3 regions of the Halomonas sp. ANAO-440 genome follow, and region 3 is predicted to be linked to each of the others. Evidence: predicted binding sites of a transcription regulator. Region 3 holds the regulator's gene; each other region holds the start of a gene.
What was found. Region 3 encodes sigma-54, which starts transcription at its own class of promoters, with help from an activator protein. Its sites were predicted from a motif close to TGGCACNNNNNTTGCTNT; they were not measured.
Positions count from the first base shown of each region.

Region 1 (4,151 bases), on a different contig from region 3:
CTGATTCGTTAAATAGCGGGCTATTCGCCTCATCAGATCGATAAACTTGTCTCGAAATCCAAATCTCTCGCGACGATCGGTCAAATCCGACAGGCTCCTTGGGGCAGGGAATTCGCGGGTTCGTCCAAATGAGCGAGTGAAAGTGGTGGGTATATGGGCTAATGGTAATACGGGAGGCATCTCCACCGGCCCCCGCATGACCCACCATGGCAAGGATGAACCGCATGAACGACAACAACACGATGGCTCGGCTGATGCCGATGATACTGGTGACCCTTGGCGCCACTGGATTGGCACAGGCCAGCACTCTGGAAGACGTGCGCGACCAGGGCCATGTGCGCTGTGGCGTCAACGCCGCCCAGCCGGGCTTCTCGGCGCTGGATGACGAGGATACCTATCGCGGGCTGGATACCGATGTCTGTCGCGCCATTGCCGCCGCGGTGCTGGGCGATGCCGAGAGCGTGCGCTTCGTGCCGCTGGATTCCGTGGAGCGCTTCACGGCAATCCAGTCGGGAGAGGTCGATGTACTGTCGCGCACCACGACCTGGACCTCGAGCCGGGACACCACGATGGGCGTCAACTTCACCGGGGTCAGCTACTACGACGGCCAGGCCTTCATGGTGGCAAGCGACCTGGGTATCAACAGCGCACTGGAGCTGGACGGAGCTGATATCTGCACCCAGAGCGGTACCACCAGCGAGCTCAACCTGGCGGACTTCTTCCGCGTCAATGACATGAGCTACAACCCCATCGTGTTCGACTCACCCGAACAGGCGATTGCCGGTTTCGAAGCGGGGCGCTGCGACGTGCTCAGCTCCGATGCCTCTCAGCTCTACTCCCAGCGCATGCAGTTGCCCGATCCCGACAGCGCCATGGTACTGGCGGACATCATCTCCAAGGAGCCACTGGGCCCGGCGGTCCGTCAGGGCGACGACCAGTGGTTCAATATCGTCAAGTGGTCGCTGTTCGCCATGATCAACGCCGAGGAGATGGGCATTACCCAGGCCAACGTCGAGGAGATGCTCGATTCCGAGGATCCCGATATCGCGCGTCTGCTGGGGCGCGATGGCAACTACGGCGAAGGCATGGGGCTCGAGGCCGACTGGGCTTATCAGATCATTAGCCAGGTGGGTAACTACGGTGAGATGTTCGACCGCACCGTCGGCGCTGGTTCCGAATTCAAGATCGCCCGCGGCCTCAATGCGCTGTGGACGGAAGGCGGTATCCAGTACGCACCGCCGGTGCGTTGAAGGCAACTGCACGATCTTTGTGCACTGGAGGGTGACCGGAGGGCTGGTTGCCCCTTGGTAGGTCAAGGCGTTGGTCGTATTCACTGCCTGGGGAGCGTTGAATAAACGGTATGCCTACAACGGTGCGTTTGTGGAATGATCCTTGCTATGGTCACTCCACATGCCTTGCGCATGGACCTTCTATCCCTAATACGAAGCGAGATATCGACATATGTTGAACAAGAAAAACAAACTGGTTCTGCTGGCCACAGCCGGCGCGATGGTGCTTGGTGCCAATTCCGTGGCACAGGCTTCTACCCTGGATGACACCAAAAACCGCGGTGCCGTTCAGTGCGGCGTGAGTGACGGCCTGCCGGGCTTCTCCGCGCCGGACGACCAGGGCGAGTGGCAGGGGCTCGACGTCGACGTCTGCCGTGCCGTGGCCGCCGCCGTCTTCGGCGACGCCGAGGCGGTGCGCTATATTTCACTGAATGCCGTCGAGCGCTTCACCGCGCTGCAGTCCGGCGAAGTGGATCTGCTCTCGCGCAACACCACCTGGACCACCACCCGCGACACCACTCTGGGCCTGAACTTCGCCGGCGTGAATTTCTACGACGGCATCGGCTTCATGGTCAATACCGACCTGGGCGTCTCCAGCTCCACTGAGCTCGACGGCGCGGCGGTCTGCGTGCAGTCCGGCACCACCACCGAGCTGAACGTAGCCGACTACTTCCGTGCCAACGGCATGACATTCGACCCCATCGTCTTCGATACCTCCGAGCAGACCGTGGGTGGCTACGAGGCCGGTCGTTGCGACGTGCTGACCTCCGATACCTCCCAGCTGGCGGCGCTGCGCATCCAGCTCTCCGACCCCGACGGCTCGGTGATCCTGCCGGAAGTCATTTCCAAGGAGCCGCTGGGCCCGGTCGTTCGCCAGGGTGACGACCAGTGGTTCAACATCGTCAAGTGGTCGCTGTTCGCCATGCTCAACGCCGAGGAAATGGGCATCACCAGCGACAACGTCGACGAAATGCTCGCCTCCGAGGATCCGGACATCGCTCGCCTGCTGGGTGAGGACGGCAACTATGGCCAGGGCATGGGCCTTGAAGCCAACTGGGCCTATAACATCATCAGCCAGGTGGGTAACTACGGCGAAAGCTACGAGCGCAATGTGGGCATGGACTCCCCGCTGCAGATCGAGCGCGGCATCAATGCCCTGTGGACCCAGGGTGGCATTCAGTACGCACCGCCGATCCGCTGATCGAACCGTCCGGGGCGTCGCTTGATGGCGCCTCGAGCCTTGTTATGCCCCGGCCCGGACATTCCGGGCCGGGGCTTGATACCTGCTTGACGGATCCAGGCGGAGAGTCTCTTCATGTCCGTTCGACCACAGGCCCATCCAGTGGGCCCAAAACCGCCTTTCTGGCGTGATCGCGCCAAGCGCGCACTGATCTTCCAGGTATTGCTGATTGCCGCAGTGGCAGCCTTCCTGCTCTATATCATCGGTAATACCCAGGCCAACCTGGCCGCTCGCGGCATCACGACCGGCTTCGGCTTTCTGTCCAATACGGCCGGCTTCGGCATCGTCCAGAGCCTGATCGACTACTCCTCCCAGAGCACCTACGGCCGTACCTTCGTGGTAGGACTGCTCAATACCCTGCTGGTATCGGCGCTGGGGGTAGTGGCGGCCACGATCATCGGCTTCACCGTGGGCATCGCCCGGCTTTCGCCCAACTGGCTGATTGCCCGCCTGGCCAACGCCTACATCGAGATATTCCGCAACATACCGCTGCTGCTGCAAATCTTCTTCTGGTACTTCGCCGTGCTGCGGACCATGCCGAGTGCCCGCGACAGCCTGTCGCTGGGCGAGGTGGTCTTCCTCAACGTGCGTGGTCTCTACCTTCCCGAGCCGCTGTTCGAATCCGGTTTCGGACTGATTCCCCTGACCCTGGGCATTGCCGTGGCGGCGAGCATCGCCCTGGTGGTGTGGAACAAGCGCCGCCACGAGACCACGGGCAAGCGCTTCCCGGCGGGCTGGATCTCGCTGGGGCTGATACTCGGCCTGCCGCTGCTGGTACTGGTCGCCACCGGCGTGCCGGTGACCTGGGATGTGCCGCAATTGACCGGCTTCAATTTCCGCGGTGGCATCACGATCATTCCCGAGTTCCTGGCCCTGTGGCTGGCCCTGTCGATCTATACCGCGTCTTTCATTGCCGAGATCGTGCGCTCGGGCATCCAGGCAATCTCCCATGGCCAGACCGAGGCCGCCCAGGCGCTCAGCCTGCCGCGCAACCTTGTGTTGCGCCTGGTAGTGGTGCCGCAGGCCATGCGGGTCATCATTCCACCGCTGACCAGCCAGTACCTCAACCTGATCAAGAACTCCTCGCTTGCCACTGCCATCGGCTATCCGGACCTGGTCTCGGTATTCGCCGGGACCACGCTCAATCAGACGGGGCAGGCGATCGAGGTCATCGCCATGACCATGGCGGTCTACCTGACCATCAGCCTGCTGGTGTCGATGTTCATGAACTGGTTCAACGCCCGCGTGGCGCTGGTGGAACGCTAGGAGAGCGCCATGACAATTCAAGAAAAGATGATCGAGGCGCGCCCCGCACCCAGGAGCACCGTTGGCCCGGTGGCCTGGCTACGTGCCAACCTCTTCAGCGGGCCGGTGAACACGGTCTTTACCCTGCTGGGGTTTTACCTGCTCTACATCCTGCTGACGCCGACGATCCAGTGGGCCTTCATCAACGCTGACTGGATCGGCACCAGCCGTGACGACTGCTCCCGGGAGGGCGCCTGCTGGGTCTTCGTCAACGCCCGTCTCGGCCAGTTCATCTACGGGCTCTATCCGGGCAGCGAGATCTGGCGGGTCAACCTGACCTTCGCCATCTTCGCCGGGCTGATTGCCTGGCTGGCGAT
Region 1 is NZ_JAHXBV010000046.1:71,838-75,988, forward strand. It holds gene KZO25_RS19365 (amino acid ABC transporter substrate-binding protein) at 243-1,250, shown strand; gene KZO25_RS19370 (amino acid ABC transporter substrate-binding protein) at 1,462-2,490, shown strand; gene KZO25_RS19375 (amino acid ABC transporter permease) at 2,605-3,795, shown strand; gene KZO25_RS19380 (amino acid ABC transporter permease) at 3,805-4,151, shown strand, end outside.
Region 1: the regulator sigma-54 is predicted to act here: its motif matches at 1,382-1,399, upstream of KZO25_RS19370 (amino acid ABC transporter substrate-binding protein).

Region 2 (4,151 bases), on a different contig from region 3:
AACAAGATCATCACCCACAATACCGACCGGGCGGCGGAATACCTGGCCTGGCTGAAGCACGAGGTCCAGACCCAGGGGGCGCTGTTCGACGAGACACGTCGCATGACCCAGCTGCATCTTGGCGGTGGCACACCCACCTACCTGAGCAATACCCAGCTGGGGGAGCTGATGAGGTCGCTGGACGAGGCTTTCCACTTCGCGCCGGTGGAGGAGCGCGAGTTCTCCCTGGAGGTGGACCCGCGCACGGTGACCCCGGAGCAGATCCATGAGCTCCATGACCTGGGCTTCAATCGTCTCAGCTTCGGCGTCCAGGACTTCGATCCGGATGTCCAGCAGGCCGTCAATCGCGTGCAGAGCGAGGAGCAGGTGGTGTCGCTGGTCCAGGCGGCCCGCGATGCCGGCTTCGAATCGATCAGCGTCGACCTGATCTACGGCCTGCCGCTGCAGACGGTGGCGAGCTTCGACACCACCCTGGACAAGATCATCGCGCTGCGTCCGGACCGCATTGCCGCCTACAGCTATGCGCACCTGCCGGAGCTGTTCAAGGCCCAGCGGCTGATCCGCCCCGAGGACATGCCGCCGCCGGAGCGCAAGATGGAGTTGCTGGAATTGACCATTCGGCGCCTGACCGGGGCCGGCTACGTCTATATCGGCATGGATCACTTCGCCCTGCCCGAGGACGAACTCTCCCTGGCCAGGGAGAATGGCACCCTGCAGCGTAACTTCCAGGGCTACTCCACCCATGCGGACTGCGACATGATCGGCCTGGGTATCACCTCCATCGGCAAGGTGGGCGACAGCTACAGCCAGAACGTCAAGGAGACCGCCCAGTATCAGCATCGGCTCGAGGCGGGAAGGCTGCCGGTGATGCGCGGCTATCGTCTCAACGACGACGACCGGCTGCGTCGCGATGTGATCAATGCCCTGATGTGCCACGGCCGGATCGACTTCGCCGATATCGAGGCGAAGCACGACATCGTCTTCCGCGACTACTTCGCCGATGCCCTGGCGGAGCTGGCCGAAATGCAGCGCGACGAGCTGATCGACATCCGTGATGAGGCGATCGAGGTGCTGCCGACCGGGCGATTGATGATGCGCAACGTGGCCATGGCCTTCGACGCTTATCTGAAGCCCAATGAGGGACGCTTCTCGCGTACCGTCTAACACGCTCTATGTCATGACAACGGCGCCCCGCGGGGCGCCGTTTTTCATGAGCCAGTAGCGGTTCAGGCGGTACGTTCGAACAGCAGGTTGTTCTCCAGATGGATGTGCTGCATCAGGTCTTCGCGGAACTCGTTGAGACCGGTGTATAGCGCGCGCCAGGTGGTACAGGCGCCCTTGGGTGGGGTGATGTTGTCGGTCAGCGCCATGACTTCGTCGAGATTCTCGCCGTGATCGTCATGTTCCTGGCGCATGACCGCGATCGGCCCCTGGGCCTGGGCGGCCATGCCGCTTCGCAGCATCGGAAACAGGATCTGCTCCTCCTTCTGCATGTGGCTCTCCATCTCCTGGAAGATCACCGACAGCAGGTCGGCCAGGCCGTTGGGGCAGGTGTCACGCTCGCCGTGAACGAGCTCCACGCGACGCGCCATGCGGATCAGTTCCGGCAGCTGCTGGCGATGCACATCGTGATAGCGGGTCAGGATGTGGTCAATCAGCTCATCATTGCTGGCCGATTGCCAGTCGCGCTGGTCCGGGTTGCCGGCCGGCAGGGCTTCCAGCGCCGCGACCAGGGCGGCGATATTGGCTCCGGCCTGCTCGGCGGCGGATTGCAGGCTCAGGCGTCCGCCACAGCAGAAATCGATGCGATTCTGATGAAAGACCCGGGTGGCACCGGGCAGGTCCAGGGCCAGGCGACCGACGGGTTGTTCGAGCAGGCTCATGGCATATCCTCAAGCAGGGTGGGGGTGTCTGGTCTTGCTTACCTGTACTGGCGTTGCAAACCCTGTGCCAGACTATTATTCGTTTAATAACAAGGGTCTGTATTTTGTGTGGTAAAAAAGACCCTGAAAGAATAAGGTATAAATAACCCTGTCACGGTAAAATTCACCATGTTGGACGATAGCCTGCTGGCCGATATGGCCGCCGATCTTCCTAGCGCCGTGCGGCTGCAGCGCCTGGTACGTACCCTTCGCGAGGAGTTTCGCTGCGGCGCGGTGTGCCTGCTGCAACTGCAGCAGGGAATCCTCGCCCCCGTGGCAGTCGATGGACTGGTGCGCGAGGCCCTGGGCCGCCGCTTCGAGGTGGCCCGTCATCCCCGGCTGGCGACGATACTGTCCAGTCGCAGCACCACCTGCTTCCCTCCCGACTCCACCCTGCCCGATCCCTACGATGGCCTGGTGGAGCAGCGGCCCGGTGAACCGCTGCACGTGCATGATTGCATGGGCATCAGCCTGCACGTCGAGGGCCAGCCCTGGGGCGTGTTGACCCTGGATGCCCTGGTGGCCGGCACCTTCGATGCCAGGGCGCGAGCAGCACTGGCTCGCTATGCGCTGCTTGCGGAGGCCGCGGTGCGCGTAACGCGCCTGGAGCAGGAGCTTCGGGCCCTGCACATGGCACATCATGGCGATGGGGCGGTTCCGATCGAGCCCAGCGTCGGTGGGGAGATTCTTGGCCATAGTGCCGCGCTTCGGCGCCTGCTGCAGGAGCTCGACGTGGTGGCCGAGTCGGGACTGCCGGTCTTGCTCAGCGGAGAAACCGGCGTAGGCAAGGAGCTGTTCGCCCGGCGCCTGCACCAGCGCTCGTCACGGCGCCAGCAGCCACTGGTGCAGGTCAACTGCGCGGCATTGCCCGAGTCGCTGGCCGAGAGCGAGTTGTTCGGACACGTGAAGGGCGCCTTCTCGGGCGCCGTCAGCGACCGGGCGGGGCGCTTCGAGGCGGCCCATGAAGGCACCCTGTTTCTCGACGAGGTGGGCGAGCTGCCGCTGAGCGTTCAGGCCAAGCTGCTGCGGGCACTGCAGAATGGCGAGGTGCAGCGGCTGGGAGAGGATACGCCTCGTCAGGTCGATGTGCGTATCCTGGCCGCCACCAATCGGCATCTGGCTGATGGGGTTCGTGACGGACACTTTCGCGCCGATCTCTACCATCGCCTCTCGGTCTATCCGGTGGCCATTCCGCCGCTGCGCGAACGCGAAGGGGATGTGCTGGTGCTGGCCGGCCACTTTCTCGAGATCAACCGCACGCGGCTCGGGGTGCGCAGCCTGCGCCTCTCGCCGGAGGCCGAGCGGGCGCTGTGCAGCTATGCCTGGCCGGGAAACGTACGGGAACTCGAGCATGTCATCAGTCGGGCGGCAATCAAGGCGCTGGGACAGGGTGCGCGACGCGACGAGATCATCACCCTGGTGCCGGAGTGGCTCGATCTCGCTAGCGGTGCGGCCGTCGATGTATCGCAGGGGCGTCAGGTCGAACCGGAAGCCTTGGCGACAGGTGAATCGTTGAAAGCTCAGGTTGCCGCGACCCAGCGACGCGTCATCCGTCATGCCCTGTCGGTCAGCGACGACAACTGGGCCACGGCCGCGCGACGGCTGGGAGTCGATCCCAGCAATCTGCATAAACTTGCGCGCCGTTTAGGGATCAAATAGTTAGTGCAATGCAAGAGGTAGCGTTGAAAATAAACGCTACATCTGGTGCTTGATAACACCCGGTGAGCTATATATGGTACTCAAGCCCTCGGTTAGGGTAGTGGCACGAGCTTGACACACATCAGTGCAGACGTGCGGCATCGTGCCTAGGATGGACGGTTCGTCGGCCGCCATGGCCGCAGCCCGATTCATCGGTTCGATCCCACTGGCGGGTTCGACCCCACTGGAGAGTAGCAATGCTTCCGTTGCCCCTGTCACTTCTGCCGCGCCCTCCCGCCCCGACCCGCTTGATTCGCGCCATCGACCCACGGGTGCCCCTGACATTCAAGCGCCACGTGATCGAGCCGGTGCTCAATCGCACCTTTGCCGAGCCCCTGGAAGAGGGTGAGTTTGACGCTCTGGAAGGTCGGCGTATCACGCTGCACGTGGATGACCTGGGCGTTCTGCTGACCTTGACCCTAGAGAATCAGCGGCTGGTGCTGAGCCGCGAGGCCGGTGAGGCGACCATCCGGGGCGGCTGGCGCGAGTTCCTCTGTCTCGCCACGCGCCGCGAGGATCCCGATGCCCTGT
Region 2 is NZ_JAHXBV010000013.1:148,475-152,625, reverse strand. It holds gene hemN (oxygen-independent coproporphyrinogen III oxidase) at 1-1,164, shown strand, start outside; gene ytfE (iron-sulfur cluster repair protein YtfE) at 1,227-1,883, opposite strand; gene norR (nitric oxide reductase transcriptional regulator NorR) at 2,052-3,581, shown strand; gene KZO25_RS11435 (SCP2 domain-containing protein) at 3,818-4,151, shown strand, end outside.
Region 2: the regulator sigma-54 is predicted to act here: its motif matches at 1,936-1,953, upstream of ytfE (iron-sulfur cluster repair protein YtfE).

Region 3 (4,151 bases):
GAGGGTAGGCGCTGGATTGCCAACGGCGACGAAGGGCGACTTGGCCCCGGGGGCAATCCACTGACACTGACCGGCAACGCCCGACTGTTCGCCCCCGAGGAACGCTGGCAGCTCGACACAGAAATATTGCACTTCGACGCCAATGTCGGGCACGCCTGGAGCGACACCCCGGCACTGCTCCAGCAGCCCCCCCAACACATGCGCGGCGACCGCTTCGATGCCTGGATCCATGACAACCGGTCACGTTTGACCGACAATGTTCGCGGCCACCACCCCCCGGAGCGCGCCCAGCAGGGCCAGGCCGAAGCCATCGAACCAGAGGATGTCACGCCATGAAGCAATTCAAGTTCCCAACCGCCCGCATGCTAATCGCCCTGGCGCTGGTTGGCATGGCGTGGGGAAGCGGCCCGGTCCTGGCCCAGCAGCGAGACGCCGACCAACCTATCGAAGTCGAGGCCGACCAGCTCGATCTCGACGACACCGCCGGCACCGCCGTCTATACCGGTGACGTGGACATTCGCCAGGGGACCATGCAACTGACCGGCAACCGGGTCGAGATCCGCCGCAACCAGGCTGGCGAACTGACTCGCGCCATCGCCACCGGCGAGCGCGCCTATATCGAGCAGCAGCCCGACCCGGACGAACCCGTGGTGCGTGGCTGGGGGCGAACCATCATCTATCATGTCGCCGAGCGCCGCGTCGAACTGATCGACAGGGCCGAGCTGCATCAGCGGGGCGATACCTTCGATGGCGGCTATCTGGAGTACTTCCTCGATCGCCGCGTGGTTCAGGCTCGTGCCGAGAGCGAAGGTGTCGAAGGGCGCCAGCGGATTCGCATGACCCTGCAACCGGAGCGCTGACGTGGTAATGAAGACCCTGAGAGCCACTCACCTGGCCAAGAGCTACAAGCGTCGCCGTGTGGTACACGACATCAGCCTCTCCATCGAGCAGGGCAGCATCGTCGGCCTTCTCGGCCCCAACGGTGCCGGCAAGACCACTTCGTTCTACATGATCGTTGGCCTGGTCCGCGCCGACGCCGGTGAAGTGCATATCGACGACCTGGACCTGAGCGGGTCGGCCATGCATGAGCGAGCCCGCGCCGGCATTGGCTACCTTCCCCAGGAAGCCTCGATCTTTCGCAAGCTCTCGGTGGCGGATAACATCATGGCCATTCTCGAGACGCGCAAGGACCTGGACCGACGAGGCCGTCATGCGCGCTTGGAAGAGCTGCTGGAAGACTTTCATGTTACCCATATCCGCAACAATCTCGGCATGAGCCTGTCTGGCGGCGAACGGCGACGGGTGGAGATCGCCAGGGCGCTGGCCACCGAGCCGGCCTTCATCCTGCTCGATGAGCCTTTCGCTGGCGTGGATCCTATTTCCGTTGGTGAAATCAAAGGCATCATCCGTCAGCTCAAGGCGCGTGATATCGGCGTCCTGATCACCGACCACAACGTGCGCGAGACATTGGATATCTGCAATACCGCCTACATCGTCGGAGACGGGCAGATCATTGCGGAAGGTGATGCCAATGCCATTCTCGCCAACCGCAGGGTGCGTGAGGTCTATCTCGGCGAGGACTTCCGTCTCTAAACCTGGCGACTCGAATCAACACAACTGCCTGCTGTCAATATAAACATGCATATTCGGCACGGAAATTGCGGATGGCATGCTTATTGCACTCAAACCACTTGCAAGTCGAACCATTGGGGGCTAGGGTGGTTTTTTTCGGCAGATGAGCCCCCTATTCTCATGGCCATGAAAGCATCCTTGCAACTCCGTGTCGGCACTCAGCTGACCATGACGCCCCAACTGCAGCAGGCGATTGCGCTGCTGCAGCTCTCGACGCTCGATCTGCGTCAGGAGATCCAGCAGGCGCTGGAAACCAACCCCATGCTGGAACTCGACGACGGCTTCGGCGAACAGACCGCCGAAGCGGTCCAAGACGACGATTGGGCCAGCGAAATTCCCTCTGAACTTTCCACCGACAGCGACTGGTCTGACACCTACCCCGACCATGGCGCCAGCTCGGGCAGCGGCGAAGGACCTGATTTTGAACGCCAGGCCGCCGGGCAGAGCCTGGCCAGCCACCTGATCTGGCAGCTCGCGATGACCGATCTCAGCGAGCGCCAGCGCCAGATCGCCGAGAGCCTGATCGATGCCGTGGACGGCACCGGCTACCTGGCGCAGCCGCTGGAAGAGATTCGCGACGGGCTTCGCCAGCAGGGCCTCGAGGGCCTGCCAACCCGGGAGGTCGAGCAGGTGCTGCTGCGTCTGCAGCAATTCGAACCTACCGGTGTCTTTGCCCGGGACCTGCGTGAATGCCTGATGCTGCAGCTCGCGGCACTACCCGACGACACCCCGCTGCTCCCCCAGGCCAGGCGCCTCGTCCGCCAGTTCCTCGAAGCCCTGGCCAGCGACGATCGCCGACTGCTCAAGCGCCGCCTGGGGCTGGACGATGAGGCCCTGGAGGAGGTGATCGGTCTGATTCGCTCGCTGGACCCGCGCCCGGGCAGCGAGTTCGCCGAGGTGAGTGGCAATTACATCACCCCCGACCTGCTCGCTCGCCATGACGAGCGCGGCTGGCGTGTCGAGCTCAACGCCGACGCCCTGCCAAGACTGCGCATCCAGCCCGATTACGTGGCCCTGGTAAGGCGCGCCGACAAGAGCCAGGACAACCAGTTTCTCAAGGATCACCTTCAGGAGGCGCGCTGGCTGATGAAGAGCCTGGCCAGCCGGAACGACACCCTGCTGCGGGTCGGCCGCGAGATCATGGCCCGCCAGCTCGACTTTCTCGAGCAGGGGGAGGAGGCCATGCGGCCACTGATACTGGCTGATATTGCCCAGGCCGTGGATATGCATGAGTCGACCATCTCTCGCGTAACGACCCAGAAATTCATCCACACGCCGCGCGGCGTGTTCGAACTCAAGTTCTTCTTCTCCAGCCATGTCGGCGGCGGAGAAGGCGAAGGCGACGCCTATTCCAGCACCGCGATCCGTGCCCGGATCCGCAAGCTGGTACAGGACGAGCCGCCCCGCAAGCCGCTGTCGGACAGTCGCCTGGTCGATCTGCTGGCCGAGGACGGCATCCGCGTTGCGCGGCGAACCGTCGCCAAGTACCGGGAAGCGTTGGGCATACCCTCCTCAAGCGAGCGCAAGCGATTTCGCTGACCCCAGCCCGCTCTCTTGACCCTTCGCAGGAAACCGGAAAGGGAGGGGTTTGCAGGGCCTCAAAAAGGGTTACAATCGAGGCACCACCCGAAGGACGAAGGAGCCTGTCATGCAAGTCAATATTACCGGCCACCATGTGGAACTGACCGATGCCCTGCGTGACTACGTCAGCGAAAAACTGACCCGCGTGCAGCGCCACTACGACAACATCACCAACGTCCAGGTCACGCTTTCGGTAGAGAAGGAGCGTCAACTGGCCGCCTGCACCCTGCATGCTGCCGGCGCCGACCTTCATGCCGAGGCCACCGATCCCGACATGTACGCCGCTATTGACGCACTGACCGACAAGCTCGACCGTCAACTGGTCAAACACAAGGAAAAAGCCCAGGCCCGCGCCCAGGGCGCCGGCATTCGCTGATTGCCATGACACTGGAAACCATTCTGCCGCCGGAGCGCGCCTTGTTCGGCGTCCCCGGTGGCAGCAAGAAACGGGTGCTGGAATTCTTCAGCACCTTCATCGCACAGAACACGCCGAGCCTCGACAGCCAGGAAGTCTTTGCCCGCCTGATCGGCAGAGAACGCCTCGGTAGCACGGGCATCGGCAATGGGGTGGCCATTCCTCACGCCAGGAGCCCCCACTGTCACAGTCCGGTCGCGGCCTTCCTCCAGCTGGCGGAGCCTATCGATTTCGACGCCATCGACGGAGAGCCGGTCGACCTGGTCTTCGTACTGCTGGTCCCGGAAGAGGCGGACGATACACATCTGGCGCTACTCAGCCAGGTGGCCAGCATCATGAACGATGTCGACACTCGAGTGGCACTGCGCAAGAGCAACAGCCAACGTGAGCTCCACGAGCGGCTCATTGAAGCCATTCGACGACAGACGCCGACGCCGCTCTGACCTTCCCGGGCCGCCCGGCCAGCCAACCAGGAGACCCGCATGCAGCTCGTGATCATCAGTGGCCGTTCCGGCTCCGGCAA
Region 3 is NZ_JAHXBV010000002.1:186,967-191,117, reverse strand. It holds gene lptC (LPS export ABC transporter periplasmic protein LptC) at 1-336, shown strand, start outside; gene lptA (lipopolysaccharide transport periplasmic protein LptA) at 333-860, shown strand; gene lptB (LPS export ABC transporter ATP-binding protein) at 868-1,593, shown strand; gene KZO25_RS01870 (RNA polymerase factor sigma-54) at 1,753-3,171, shown strand; gene hpf (ribosome hibernation-promoting factor, HPF/YfiA family) at 3,281-3,589, shown strand; gene ptsN (PTS IIA-like nitrogen regulatory protein PtsN) at 3,595-4,071, shown strand; gene rapZ (RNase adapter RapZ) at 4,111-4,151, shown strand, end outside.